Linked DNA regions of Terriglobus roseus. The protein of the gene in region 2 binds, or shares a complex with, the protein of the main gene of each other region. Links are inferred from orthologs where the notes say so. Each region holds a gene or a part of one and is shown on either strand. Other genes may lie near its edges. The genes, in order: trxA and trxB.

Region 1 (7,415 bases), 1.1 Mb from region 2 along the record:
CAGACGGCGGCCGAGGTGTTGCTCCAGTCGCACGCCGTGCATCTTTGCCAAGCGATCGTTGATGCGGATGTAGCGATAGTCTCGGTCGTAAAACGCAAAGCCAATTGGAGCAGTGCGGAGCATGGCGTCCAACAGGTTCAACGTTTCCTGAGTGCCACGACGCTGACGCGCAATCTCATTCACCATGCCGTTGAAGCTGTTGAGCAGCGCGCCTGCTTCGTTTTGTGCAGCCACCACCGGAACCGATAACGGGAACGCTGACAGGTCGTTGGGATCGTTACGCAATTGCAAAGTGGCACGGCGCAGTTGACGCAGCGGCTGGGCCAGCGTGGCGGTCAGCGCCCATACCAGCAACACATTGCCCAGCAGCGCAAACGGAAAGTAGATCAACAGGCTTTGCAGCACGCGCTTGGGCGTGTTCATGGTGAGCGCAGAGTCTTGCGTGACCCAGAGGATGCCGCGCACCAATCCGTCCGAGACGATCGGCTGTGCGCCTTCCTCGTTGCCTTGATCAGACATCACGCGGAGATACTTACGGCCAGAAAGCAGTTTTGGTAGCAGCTTCTGTTCGCGGTCTGAAAGCTGCATCGGCAATTCGTCGCTGGTGTTACGCAGGACCGTGCCGTGTACATCCGTCACGCGAACGCCTTTTAACGAAGCAGCGATGGGCAGTTCGTGCATCACATCGTCGATCATCTCGTCGTTGTGCTGCTGCATCGGCTCTGCCAGCGACGCGGCGATGATGGTACTTTGCCGCTGTAGCCGGACACGATCGCGTTCCCGGCTTTCGCGGAACTGATCACGCACGCTGAAGCTCAGGAAGACGCCGAACACGACGAGCTGCACCAACAACGTACCGGCGATCAACTGCCCCATGATCGTCTTCGGCGCCCAGCGCATCATCGTTCTTCGTTCCCTTTCCTGTTACGACTTGCCAAGTAATTTGCCAGCCAGGTCCCGCGCAATGAGAGCGCCATGGAAGCGGCCATTTTCAATGAAGATTTCGTTGGTGCGTTCTCCTGCAACGACAACGCCGGCCATGTAGATTCCCTTTACGTTTGACTCCAAGGTGTTCACATTGCAAACCGGGCAACGGCTGTTGTTCGGGTCAAGCGTGACACCCATGCGTTCCAGGAATTCGAAGTCCGGGTGGTATCCCGTGAGTGCAAACACGAAGTCATTCGCAAGGGTAATTTCACCTTCCGGTGTATTCAGCGTAACGGTGTCTTCCGCAATCTGCTTCACAGTTGACGCAAAATACGCGGTAATTTCGCCATTTGCAATGCGGTTTTTGATATCAGGCAGAATCCAGTACTTCACGTGGCGGTGCATGGCTTCGCCGCGATGCACCAGCGTCACCTTCGCGCCGTGGCGCCACAGATCCAGCGCCGCAATCGCTGCGGAGTTCTTGCCACCGATTACCAGTACATTCAGCCCGTAGTACGGGTGTGGCTCGTCGTAGTAGTGATGAACCTTGTTGAGGTCTTCGCCTGGGAGGCCGAGGTAGTTCGGCAGATCGTAATAGCCCGTGGAGACGATCAGCTTCTTCGCGTGGAAGTCCTGACCGCGTCCAAAACGATCTGTGGTGTGGACGGTGAAATCGCCGTCTGTGCCGCTCACACGGTCCACGTGATGGTACTGCCGCACATCCAGAGCGTAATGCTCTGCCACCTTGCGGTAATACTCCAGCGCCTCACTGCGTGTGGGCTTCTGGTTGGGGCTGCTGAAGGGCATATTGCCAATCTCCAGTAACTCCGGCGTGGTAAAAAACGTCATATGCGCCGGGTAATGGAAGAGGCTGTTGCACAGACACCCCTTGTCCACCAGAACCACGCGCAGGCCTTCCTTCTGTGCATCAATGGCGCACGCCAGCCCGGTGGGTCCTGCCCCTATCACCAGCACATCGAACAACATGTCGGACATACAGACCATTGAATCATGCTGTGCGCAGATCGCAAGCGCCATTCATCGGTCATCGCACACGCCATAAGCTGACGCGCATCACATCCATCGTCCGCGACATCCAAACAGAAATCACTTCGCCCTCAAAAGGAAAAAGCCATGTCTGACCTTCCCGCATTGGAAAAGCTGAAACACGGTACCCCGGAAGCAATTGTTCATGACCTGATTCTGGCTCGCTGGAGCCCTCGATCATTCGCGGACAAGTCCATCTCCGATGCCGATCTGAAGAGCATTTTTGCTGCCGCCGCCTGGGCTCCGAGCAGCAGCAACGAACAGCCGTGGCGCTTTCTGGTGGGCCGCAAGGGCGACGAGACCTACAAGAAGATTTTCAACGCTCTGGTGCCGGCGAACCAATCCTGGGCACAGTCAGCCCCGGTACTGTACTGCAGTTTCGGTAAGAAGACCTTCTCCAGCAATAGCCAGCCCAATCCCTATTGCCTGCACGACACAGGTGCGGCTTCCGCAGTGATTACGCTGCAAGCCATCTCCATGGGTATTCACACGCACGGCATGGGCGGATTCGACAAAGAGACGCTTCGCGCATCGTTCGGTGTGCCAGACGACTTTGAAGCAGGTGCCTGCTGGGCCTTGGGCTATCTGGGCAAGCCGGAAGATGCTCCAGAGAAGTACCGTGCCGCGGAGACCTCGCCACGTTCCCGCAAGCGCCTTGCTGAATACGTTTTCAGCGATTGGGAAAAGGCCGCTTCGTTCTAAACCGCGACTACAAACGCAGAAAGGCCCGGGGCATCTGCTCCGGGCCTTTTTCTGCAACCTCTTGGCGTGCGACTCAGCTTACGCGAGTACCTTGCCGATGGTCTTGTCGATGGTGTCCTTGGGCACGTAGCCAACAATCTGCTCTGCTACCTTGCCGTCCTTGAAGAGCAGCAGCGCGGGGATACCGCGGATGCCATAACGGCCCGGCGTGGCTGCGTTGCGGTCCACGTCCATCTTCATGACCTTGATCTTGCCTTCGTACTCACCGGCAACCTGGTCCACGACAGGGGCGAGTGCTCGACAGGGTCCGCACCAGGTGGCCCAAAAGTCCACCAGGACGGGCGTCTCGCTCTTCAGCACCTGCTGTTCAAAGTCCACGTCGTTCACTTCGGTTACAAACTGTCCTGCCATCGATTTGCCTCTTCTCCCGGGAATGTTCGCTCGACCGGATTACCCGCCTTAGCGGGGGTCTCGCGATCGTTCCTGCTTAAGAATAGATGCACCCAGCACAAAAACGCTTCAGGTGTACCCCTGTATGTGCATGCAGGGTTCATCCAGCCTTGCGACAATAGAAGCATGAATCAGGCTATAAGCGCCAGCCCTCGCCGCTTCAACCGTAGCGAATTCCTGCAAAATGTGCGTGATGCACGCCCTCGCACCGCCGTTTTCGACTTTGACGGCACCCTCTGGCCGGGCGATGCCGGCTCCGGATTTATGCACTGGACCATTGCCACACGCCTCCTGCCCGGAGAGGCGACGCGCCACATTCTGGACCGCCATGCCCTCTACAACCGCGGAGAAGTGGGCGAAATTGCCATTTGTGGAGAGATGACCTCCATCTACGCCGGTATTTCCGAAAAAGCCCTGCGTGAATCGGCCGCAAAGTACTTCGTAGACCATGTGCAGCCTCACTTCTTTCCGGAGATGATCGCCATTCTGAAGGAGTTACAGGCCAGTGGGACGGATATCTGGGCAGTATCGTCCACGAATAACTGGATGATTGAAGAGGGTGTACGGGAATTGGGTATTGCGCCGGATCACGTGTTAGCGGCCTGTGTTGCGGTGGAAGACGGCATCGTGCGCGAGACGATCCTGGACATCCCCTCGGACGAGGGCAAAGCGGAAGCCCTGCGCCGTGTAGGACTGACGCACCCGGACGCAGTCTTTGGCAATAGCGTGCATGACCTGCACATGCTGGAGATGGCAAAGCATCCCTATCCGGTGAATCCGACCGTGGCGCTGGCGGAAAAATCGGCGGAACTCGGCTGGAACGTTTACTATCCGGCGACCGAAGGCTAGGGCCAGTGGCCCTTCAGCATCTACACTGCTGTGACGGTGGTGCAATTCGCCGCCAGAGGGATGCAGGGCTTGAAGAAGAAAGCTGCCATTCGAAAGCTCGACGGAAAGCGGGAAAACGCAGTGCGTTTACCTCGCACCGTTCGCCTTGTGGTGGCCGCGCTCATCCTTCGTCCTGGCCCTGATGGCGCGGAGGAAGTACTGATCTGCCAGCGAAAGGCCGATCAACCGATGAGCCTGAAGTGGGAGTTTCCCGGCGGCAAGATTGAAGCCGGTGAAGGCCCAGAAGAGGCGCTACGCCGCGAGCTGAATGAGGAACTGGGCATCCACGCGGAGATTGGACCCCTGCTGACCCGCGTCCGCCATAACTACCGCAACGGCGGCGCAGTGGATATCCAGTTTTTCCGTGTCCGCAGCTTTGCCGGGGAGCTGGAGAATCGGATCTTCCAGCAAATTCGCTGGTCTGGACTTGAAGCCCTTCCCGAGTATGACTTCCTAGCCGCTGACCTAGGCATGATTCATGATCTGGCCGAAGGCAAACTCAAAGTCTAGATTTAAAACCTTAAAATACAGTTGTTTAAATAAACACATTAAAGCTCTGAGTGAAGAGCAGGCTTTGAGGTTTACGGGGCGGATACTCCGTCATATTTGGCCAGAAAAACTATGTGGCCAGAGTGGTTCGTAACTCTGCTATAAACCGGCAATGCGTCGATTCCTGCTGTTCCTGTTGCTCCTTGTGGCTGTTCCCCTTCACGCCGCCACCACACCTGCTGAAAAGCTGGCGAACGACGCGGCGCAGCATGAACTGGATTCTTCGCCTGAGGGCGGAAACATTCCGTCGTACTCACTGAAGCCTGCAGACCTGGTCAAGGCCCAGCATCTGGACAAGGTAGGTACGGTGCTGCACTTCGCCACCTCCATCTGGTCGCTGGTGTACACCCTGGCACTGATGGCACTGGGAGTGGTGGGGTGGATGCAGCGGACAGCAACGTCGCGTTTCAAGAACCGCTGGCTACAGGGCGCCACCTTCCTGCTCCTGTTTGTAGTGATTACAGGTTTTCTGGATGCGCCATTCAGCGTCTACGGCCATTGGTTGAGTTTGAAGTACGGATTGAGTGTGCAGAGCTGGGGAAGCTGGTTGGGCGACCAGGCGAAAAGTGCTGGGATTGCTTTGGTGATCGGAATTCTGCTGGTGATGCTGCTGTTCTGGTTCATCCGCAAATTTCCGCGTCGCTGGTGGTTTGGTTTCTGGATTGTCTCCATTCCTATCACGCTGGCGGGCATCTTCATTACGCCGTATGTGATTGATCCGTTGTTCAACAAGTTTGAGCCTCTGCAGCAATCGCATCCTGAACTGGTGAAGCGACTGGAAGATGTGGCGGATCGCGGTCACATGAACATTCCGCCGGATCGCATGTTCCTGATGAAGGCGTCGGAAAAGGTGACTACGCTGAATGCCTATGTGACGGGCTTTGGCTCATCAAAGCGTGTGGTGGTGTGGGACACGTCAATTGCCAAGGGAACACCGGACGAAATCCTGTTTATCTTCGGGCATGAGAGTGGGCATTACGTGCTGCATCACATTGTGCGCGGCATCCTGGTCAGCATGGTGATCACGTTCATCACGCTCTACCTGGGATACCTGTTTGTGCAATGGGCCATCCGTCGTTTTGGAGCTTCGTGGGGCATCCCAACGCAGAACGACTGGGGTGCGCTTGCCGTGCTGTTGCTGGCATTTTCGCTGTTCAGTTTCTTCCTTGAACCGATTACTTCGACCCTGTCACGTTCGCAGGAACATGCGGCGGACGTATACGGCATGGAGGCCATTCACGGTATCGTCACCAATCCGCAGGAGACGGCGCGTGGAGCGTTTCAGGTACTGGGCGACACAAGCTATGACCTGCCGAATCCAAACCAGTTTCTCGAGTTCTGGACATACGGTCATCCCAGCATCGGCCGCCGTGCGGCTTTCGCTGCTCATTACGACCCATGGGCCGATGGCTACGCGCCGAAGTATTTTCCGAAGCAGTAAAGCTTCTTCAAAATAAAAGGCGCCGCAGTCAAATGCGGCGCCTTTTATTTTGTTTGATTGCTGATTATCCCCGTATCGATTGCCACACCAGTAAAAGCGATAGCCCCGTGACCAAAATGCCCGTGATCCACGCGATGGCGTTAAACCATGTGCGATTGCGATACTCGCCCATCAGCTCTGGCTTGTTGATCAGCTTCAACATGAAATACATCACCACAGGTAGCAGCAGGCCGTTCAACACCTGTGACAGAACGGCCATCTTCACCAATGGGAAGTTTGGGATGAGTACAACTGCTGCGCCTGCAGCGATGAGGATGGTGTACAGCCAATAGAAGACTGGCGCCTGTTTCCAAGTGCGATCCAAACCACTCTCAAAGCCGAGACCTTCGCAGACCGTGTACGCAGTGGAAAGCGGCAGGATGGACGCCGCAAACAAGGATGCATTGAACAAACCCGCAGCGAAGAGAAGGAATGCGTAGTCGCCTGCGATGGGCCGCATGGCTTCTGCGGCATCGGCTGCGACATTGATGTTGCGTACACCGTGAATCCACAACGTGGCGGCACACACCACCACAATGAACCACGCAACAACGTCGGTGAAGATGGAGCCAATCGTCACGTCAAGACGCGTGGCCTTGTACTGCTTCACCGTCACGCCCTTCTCCACGATGGACGATTGAAGGTAAAACTGCATCCACGGCGTGATGGTGGTACCGATGACGCCGATGGTCATGTACACGTAATTGCGGTCGTGCCACAGGGAACGATCAGGCAGTTTTACCGTCTCGACCAATGCCGTGTGCCAGTCGGGTCTGCCGAGCACGCCTGCTGCAATGTAAGCAAGATAGACCACGCTGGCGAAGAGAAATATCTTCTCCACGCTCTTGTAGTCACCTTTCACAACAAGTGCCCATACCAGGAATGCACACACGGGCACAGCGATGTATTTGCTGACATGAAAGAGACCTAGCGCGCCCGCAATACCCGTGAACTCAGCGATGACGTTGCCGAAGTTCACCACCACGAGCAACAGCATGATGATGAAGGTCAGACGAAGGCCAAACTCTTCACGGATGAGATCGCTGAGCCCCTTACCGGTGACCGCGCCCATGCGCGCGCACATCTCCTGCACCACAATGAGCGCAATGGTGATGGGAATCATCGTCCACAACAGCGAGTAGCCATATTGCGCACCCGCCTGCGAATACGTGAAAATGCCGCCAGCATCGTTGTCCACGTTGGCCGTGATGAAGCCTGGGCCAAGTGCGGCGAGGAAGAACAGGATGCGGTAACGCCAGACCTTCAGCCACTTCACGCGTCACACTCCGCGTGGATAGAATCAGTAGCTTGCTGCACCTTCTCGTAAAGCTTGCGGGCCGCTTTATCTCTTGGCGAGGGCGCAGCAAACGCC
Region 2 (7,276 bases):
ACGGCGACGCCACACCGCAGGTCTACGTCATCATCTCTGGCAACGACCTTGAGAAGCTCGCCAAGCTCGACCTTCTCCTCGCGAAGGACCCAGCGTTCGTCACCGCCGCCGCTCCGTTCTGGGCAACACCGGCCACGCAGTCGCCATTCATCACCGTCACCAGCCGCCTCTCGATTGCGTTTGAAGGCTTTCCGCAACTCGTAGTCCCGGCAAAGGAGCCGCGCATCCTGCAGCTCCGCACCTACATCAGCCCCACCTTCGCCGCGCACGAACGCAAGGTCGAAATGTTCCACCAGGGCGAGTTCCGCATCTTCGAAGAATCAGGCGCACGCGGCGTCTTCTATTCCGACAACCTCATCGGCCCCGACCTCCCCAGCCTCACCTACATGCTGTCGCACAAAGACCTCGCAGCCATGGATCAGAACTGGAAGAACTTCCTCAGCCATCCCGACTGGAAGAAGCTCTCCAGCAACCCGCGCTACGCCAGCGAACCCATCGTCACGCACGTAGACAACCTGGTGCTCACACCCACGGCTTACTCGCAGATCTAGCAAATCAATAACAAACAAAACGCCCTCTTCTCCCACAAGAAACACAAGGAAGAAGAGGGCGTTTCTATCTACTGGCAAGCCGAGTTCTTCGCCCCCGGTAGCGTTACAAAACTCACCGTCAAAGGCGCAAAGTTAACCTTCCCCGCAGCAACCTTCGCACCAGCCATGGCAGGCAACGAACCATCCCCGCCAGCAACAAGTTCCGTCCCATTCAGCATCGTCTGCTTACTCGTCAGCTCCGACGACGAAAGCGTGTAACGCTCTCCCGCAACAGGCAGCGTAAGTGCCTGCTCCGCGGAGTTATCAAAGTTAATGACTAACAGCGTCACACCTCCCTTGTGATCGCGTTCGCAAGCAGCGTACACACGCGCTTTGCCCGTCAGCGAAACGCCCGGATCAAGCACACGCACATCCATCGTTCGCTTCCACAACACAGCAGCCCAAAAATCCGGACGAGGCGCATACGTCTCTTCATCCAGCAGCCCGTAATCGCTTGAAGCCAACGTATTCACCATCACGCTGCGCACACCCTTCGCAGACAACGAACCAAGCTGGTCCATGAACCGAAACACATCTACAAACTGCGCGGCAAAAGGATCGCCGCCACACGCCGCCTCACTCGTCTCCGTCAGCCACATTTGCTTGCCGGGAAGATACTTATCGCGATCCGCAGCGTAGTGATTGAACCCCTGCATATTCCGGTCAAACCACGCTGCCGTCATCGCGGTCTCAGGCGTGTTCACAAACTTCAGCCCCATCATGCGCGTGCATCGCTGCGAAGCGTCGGAATAAAAGTGATATGAGAACGCATCGAAGATCGGGCCCGTGGCCTGCAGCATCTCCGGCGTCGTGGGCGATAGCTTCGGCCCACCGGCAGTCGCTCCACCAGCCATCACCACACCCTCACCAATACTCCCCGGCCCCAGCAGCAGAGTCCCGGGTGAAGCTTTCTTCAGAAAGCTGCGGAACGCCTTCACATCGCGCCCAAAGTCCGCACCGCTATAACCGGCAGGCGCGCCGCCAATCGACGCATACGTCGGCTCGTTCATGAACTCCGTAGCGGCAATATGCCCACCCACGCTCTTCGTGTACTCAAAGAACCCCGCCGCCTCCGCAGGAGTCCAGGCCCCACTCGCATCGCGCGTTCCGGCACTCGTTGCAACAGACGTCACCAGCTCCGCTCCCGCCGCGTGTGAAAAGTCCACCACACCCTTCCACTGCGCACGCGTCAACACCGCCTGATAGCCCGTTGGCGGAGTCTTCGGTGCGGGATCATCCGTGTTCTGAAAGAAGCTGCTATTCCGCCACGTCCCACTCACACGCATATAAGCCGGAGCCAACGCACTCGCCAGCCGCCGCAGCTTCGCCTGCGAAAGGTCAATCGGAGCGCGGTACTGAAACATGCTCGGATCAATCCCTACAGGCGCATTCGTATTCGCCGTCTCGGCGGGCGTCTCAGCTTTGGCGGAATACGGCTTCCAGAAACGGCCACCCGTAACCTCCACCGTCTCCACGTTGTACGAAAGAAAGCGCGGATCAACCTCCGCCACCTTCTTCATCGACCCCGGTTGAACAGCGGTTTGGCAGGTTGCAGCAAAGGTCGTGAGCAACAAAAACGCAATACCGGAAGATCGAACAACAGCCATAGCGGAGCATCCTCAACAGTTACGTGTGCTCGCAATACGCCGCAGCACGCGCAAGTGTTCCGCCGCCTGTGTAGTGAACCGAGCTACCGCCTGTCAACCCGCTCAAAGAGCGCGTCGTGCCAGCCCGCGTACGGTTTCGCACACCACGCCATACACCACATGCGTCACCATTTCGCTGCGATGCTCACGGCCTGAATGCGGATCAGGACGTTCCAACAACCCCAGGGCCGGTAAAACGCCTTCGTGTGTCACGGCCATCATCGTCATGCCAAAGTTGGCCCCATGCCTGTCCGTGACCGGCGGATAGAGTTCCGCCAGCGCGCCATACGCGGCACCTGCCGCAGCGCCCAGCACCCATGGCATCAGCTTCTTGTCGTCGCTGTCCCGTCGCGCCAGTTCAGGGTGTGGCGGATACACCTTTTCCGCAACGGTTTTGGCTGCTGTGGCCACCAGGCCGCCAATCATTCCTGCCAGTGCGCCCTTCAAAATGTCTCGTGCCGGTGCGGGAAGTTTCTTCGTTTCTTTCGTCATAGCTCTCTCTGGGACGCCGACCTCGGGAACCGGGTGGCCCGTCTTGAATCCTTTCATGGTCCTCGCGCATTTAGAATGATGGCTGTTGCGCTGCTTCGTACAGGTCAGCGCAAGAGAGACAGCAGATCGGACCTCATGTCGAACACATCCTCTACGCCTTCCAGCACCACACGCGACGTTGTCATCCTCGGTTCCGGCGTCAGCGGCCTCACCGCTGCCATTTACACGGCGCGCGCCAACCTCAAGCCGCTCGTCATTGAAGGTCATGAACCCGGCGGCCAGCTTTCCATCACCACCCTGGTTGAAAACTTCCCCGGCTGGCCTGATGGTGTGCAGGGCCCTGAACTTGTGGAGAACATCCGCAAGCAGGCACAGAAGTTCGGCGCAGAAATTGAGATGGGCCACCTCCACTCGGCCGACCTCTCGAAGACCCCCATCGAACTGAACTTCGGCGGCAGCCACGTCGTGCGCACGCACACGCTCATCGTCGCGTCGGGTGCATCAGCCCGCTGGTTAGGCTTGCCCAGCGAACAGGCGCTCATCGGCCACGGCGTTTCGTCCTGCGCCACCTGCGACGGCTTCTTCTTCTCCGGTAAAGAGATCTGCGTCATCGGCGGCGGCGACTCCGCCATGGAAGAAGCCATCTTCCTCACGCGCTTTGCCACCAAGGTCTACCTGATCCATCGCTCGGCCACCTTCCGTGCCAGCAAGATCATGCTGGACCGTGCCATGGCCCACCCGCAGATTGAGTTCCTTCCAAACACCGTCGTGGAAGAAGTTCTCGGTGTGGAACAGAAGGAAGTCAGCGGCATCCGCGTGCGCAACACCGTCACCGGCGAGGTGAAGGAAATCGCACTCAGCGGCTTCTTCCTCGGCATCGGCCACATCCCCAACGCCAAGTTCTTTGAAGGCCAGATGGATCTGGACGCAGACGGTTACATCAAGAGCAAGGACAACGTCTTCACCACGCTCGACGGTAAGATCATCCCCGGCGTCTTCGCCGCAGGCGACGTGCAGGACCGCCGCTACCGTCAGGCCATCACCGCCGCGGGCACGGGCTGCATGGCCGCTCTCGAAGTCGAAAAGTACCTCGAAGACCACGGTCGCTAATCCGCATCAAGACACAAGGCAAGTAAAAGAGGCATCCCCAACGGGATGCCTCTTCTCTTTACGATTCCGGGTGCCCCAGGTTCGCGAAGCTAACCTGGGTATTCGTGCAAAGCACGATTCAGCGAAGCTTCAACGCGCAAAGCGCGTCTTCTTTCGGAAGGGCAGGGCTTCAGCCCTGCCGTAAAAGCTGCCAAAGATAAGGGGCTTTAGCCCCCGAGGGAAAGCCTACTTCGTAGCCGCCGGTGGCGTCGTCGCAGGAGCGGTAGTCGTAGCCGGAGTCGTCGTAGCAGGCTTCTTCTTCACAGTCTTCTTCTTCGTGGTGGTCTTAGCCGGTGGCGGAGCAGCAGCTGCTGCAGCCGCGGCCTGTTGCGCGGCGGCAATCTGGGCATTCTGCTGCTGAACAGTCGCCTGCAACTGGCTGATCTTCTTGTCCTGCGCCGCAGAAGAGCTGATGATGCGCTCGCCCAGGCTACGACGTGCCCCATCCAGCGACGCCAGAGCCCCGTCCAGGCCCTCAGCCTGGTCGCGTGGAGCGTTTCCCTTACCCGCAATCTGGATGCGCAGCAGCACGTTATACAGCGCGTCCAGGTTCAGCAGGATACGAAGACTCGCAGGCACAGAGTCGGGCGCCTTATCGGAATCCGCAAGAAGGGGAGGCAGGGTGTTCTGCAGATCCTTCTGAACCGAGGCCAGATTCGCATCCACCTCGCCACGCAGTCCGTTGCCGCCCTTCCACTTGTTCAGGTCCACATTGCTGCCAGCCTGCGCCACCTTGTTCAGCGCCGGTTGCACCAGTGAAGTGGGCTTCTGCGCTGCATCACCAGCAGCGTCCTGCGCAGTAGCCGTGGCTATGCCACCCAGAACAAAAACGGAAAGTAAGGCAAACGTTCGCAAACTCATAAAAATAAGGGCTCCTCCACTTTGAGAGACGTCTCAGTGACGTGGGTTGCATGCACGCCAAACAGTGACAAGCAAATACTTCTCCAAATTCGCTGCGATTGAATACTGCCACAATCGACGGAAAAAGTTGTCAACCCCACAAATCACCTAAATCTTTCAAATCAAAAGAAATAGAGTTGGCAGGTTATTTTCCGCAAGTCACTAAAATAGAAATCAGGGGAAGTCGCGAACCCACAATCGTCAGCTAAACCCTTTCGAAAGACGATTTTGCCCCTAACTTCAATGGATAGACGATTTTAGCGGCACTCGCAGCGTAACTCGTTTAGAAAGACGATTTTAGAAAGACAGGGGGAGGGGTACCCCCACACTGCCATCCCCAAATGAGAAACCCCGCCGAAGCGGGGTTTTCTCGTAAAGCGGGTTTGCTTACGAAGCCGATTCCACGCCAACAAGCTGGCCCTGTTCGGCCGGTGCGGATGCGGCGGCAGCAGCGGCAGCCTTCGGGTCGCCGGGCTTGCGGATGTCGATGCCGCCCTTGAAGAACGCGCCGTCCTCAATGGAGATGCGGGCTGCAATCACGTCACCCGTCAGCGAGCCTTCGCTGCGGATATCAATGCGGTCGCTTGCCTGGCAGTTTCCGCGAACCTTGCCCAGGACCACGATCTCGCGGGCAGAGATGTTCGCTGCAACCTGGCCATTGCGGCCAACGGTCACGCGGTTGCCGGGAAGGTTGATGGTGCCTTCAATGCGGCCATCGATGTAGAGCGATTCCGATCCGGTAACTTCGCCCTTGATCATCAGGCTCTTGCCAATGGTGGCCTGCTCACCGGTAGCTGCAGGTGCCTGCGGGCTGGCAGTGCGGGTGCTGGGCTGCTGTTCATACGACGACACAGCAGGCTGGCTGGGACGAACGGGTTCTGGGGTGGAGGGTGTGGCAGCGCCGGAGCCGGGAGTGTTGGGTTTCCACATGAGCTTCTTGAGTTTCCTTTCGGCTTGAAAATCCGGGCGGATAAGCGGCACAGCGGCCGTGTTTCCGCAAGAACTTATGCCTGCATCTTACGCCTCCGTTTACTCGGTAGATTCTGCCGACCAGCGGAAAACTCTACCAATTTACGGAGGAACCTTCCTGGATACGCGAAAATCCCTTCGCCGCCACAGAATTCCAGATCTTTGGTATTTGCCCCGGTAGCTTCGGCAGCATTACCCTCCGCGTATGCGTTTTATCCGGTTCTCCACAATGCTCGCCGTCCTCCCGGCGCTGCTGGTAGCTCATGCTGCCGCACCAAAGGTCCATACCGTCGTTTTGGGGGCGTCACGCCGTGTGCCATTCGTGGCAGCAGATGTATCCACCGAGGCGAAGGAGGACGAGGCAGGAACTCTGCGCATCCGCCCGCTGATCGTGGATGGCAAGACACACGAATGGCTGACCGGCGACACGCATGACATCACAGAGCGTAGCTTCGTGGCGCGTCGCGTCCTACACATCAACGACGCTCTGCCAGGAGAGAAGTCTGGTCGCTGGGTCTGGCAGCCGGGCTCTTGGATATTGGTGGACCGTATCTCCGGCCACGTAACTGCTCTGCACCTGCCGGACTTCGACGCCAGCATCAGTGATGTGGTCTGGTACCGCGACTACGCGGCGTACTGCGGTATTCACACCACGGCAAAGGCAAGTGGTCTCAGCGCAGAGGTGTGGCAGATTGGCGCACACAAGGCGGCACTGTCCAAGGTCATCGCACCGTGGCCGCAGCCGGAACGCGTTCGTCCCGTCTGCCTTCCCGCCGTGTGGCAGCGCGAACCTATGCGCGTCACCGTGAAGCCCAACGGTGGTGATCCGGTGGTCTATAACGTAGTCGGCACCTCCACCCAACTGGTGGAGGATGGCGAAGGTGGAGACGACGACAACTGAGTCGCCACACTTGACACCGAGCGCGCTGCTGGAACGCCTCTACTCCGTGATACCCATGCCGGGGACTCAGGCATACACTGTCCGCATGCGTCTTCGTTTTCTCCCGTTTGTTTTTGCAGTTGCAGTCACAGCTTCGGCACAGCGACTTCCCTCGGATGTTCATCCCGAGCATTACTCGCTGCATCTCACGCCCAATCTGAAGGCAGCAACATTCACAGGCGAAGAGACGATTGATCTAACGCTGGACTCGCCGAAGACTGCGATCACGCTGAATGCGATCGAGCTGAAGATCAACAGTGTGAAGGTAATTCGCCAGCGCATCGCAGACGCGCAGAAGCAGGAACTGGGACAAACGGGAACCGTAAGTTACGACACCAGCAAGGAACAAGCGACATTCACCTTTGCCTCGCCGCTTCCTGCGGGAAGAGTATCGCTCTCTATTCAGTTCACTGGCATCCTGAACGATAAGCTGCGCGGCTTCTATCTCTCCAAGACCGCGAAGCGCAACTATGCAGTCACACAGTTCGAGGCGACCGATGCACGTCGCGCCTTCCCCAGCTTCGACGAACCTGCGATGAAGGCAACGTTCGATCTGGCCATGACCATCGACAACGGCGATACCGTAATCG

What was found.
Region 1: the proteins of trxB (region 2) and trxA are in contact, whole or in part, in a crystal structure (PDB 1F6M), measured with the Escherichia coli proteins. The link is inferred for Terriglobus roseus from one-to-one orthologs.

Annotation. Positions count from the first base shown.
Region 1 is NZ_LT629690.1:1,348,793-1,356,207, reverse strand. The notes cover bases 1,422-4,411. They hold trxA (thioredoxin), read right to left. Parts: upstream 3,088-4,411; coding sequence 2,755-3,087; downstream 1,422-2,754. Other genes in these bases: BLT38_RS05805 ((deoxy)nucleoside triphosphate pyrophosphohydrolase), read left to right, coding at 4,036-4,411; BLT38_RS05810 (HAD family hydrolase), read left to right, coding at 3,253-3,975; BLT38_RS05820 (nitroreductase family protein), read left to right, coding at 2,062-2,676; BLT38_RS05825 (YpdA family putative bacillithiol disulfide reductase), read right to left, coding at 1,422-1,923. Also shown: BLT38_RS05830 (sensor histidine kinase), read right to left, coding at 1-903; more of BLT38_RS05825, read right to left, coding at 925-1,421; more of BLT38_RS05805, read left to right, coding at 4,412-4,524; BLT38_RS05800 (M48 family metallopeptidase), read left to right, coding at 4,676-6,004; BLT38_RS05795 (Nramp family divalent metal transporter), read right to left, coding at 6,069-7,319; BLT38_RS05790 (aldo/keto reductase), read right to left, coding at 7,316-7,415. UniProt on the Escherichia coli protein: Participates in various redox reactions through the reversible oxidation of its active center dithiol to a disulfide and catalyzes dithiol-disulfide exchange reactions.
Region 2 is NZ_LT629690.1:272,614-279,889, forward strand. What follows is about bases 2,000-4,850. They hold trxB (thioredoxin-disulfide reductase), read left to right. Parts: upstream 2,000-2,863; coding sequence 2,864-3,838; downstream 3,839-4,850. Other genes in these bases: BLT38_RS01360 (hypothetical protein), read right to left, coding at 2,000-2,197; BLT38_RS01365 (DUF1440 domain-containing protein), read right to left, coding at 2,300-2,728; BLT38_RS01375 (hypothetical protein), read right to left, coding at 4,064-4,738. In the rest of the region: BLT38_RS01355 (NIPSNAP family protein), read left to right, coding at 1-551; more of BLT38_RS01360, read right to left, coding at 620-1,999; BLT38_RS01380 (bactofilin family protein), read right to left, coding at 5,165-5,707; BLT38_RS01385 (hypothetical protein), read left to right, coding at 5,952-6,647; BLT38_RS01390 (M1 family metallopeptidase), read left to right, coding at 6,628-7,276.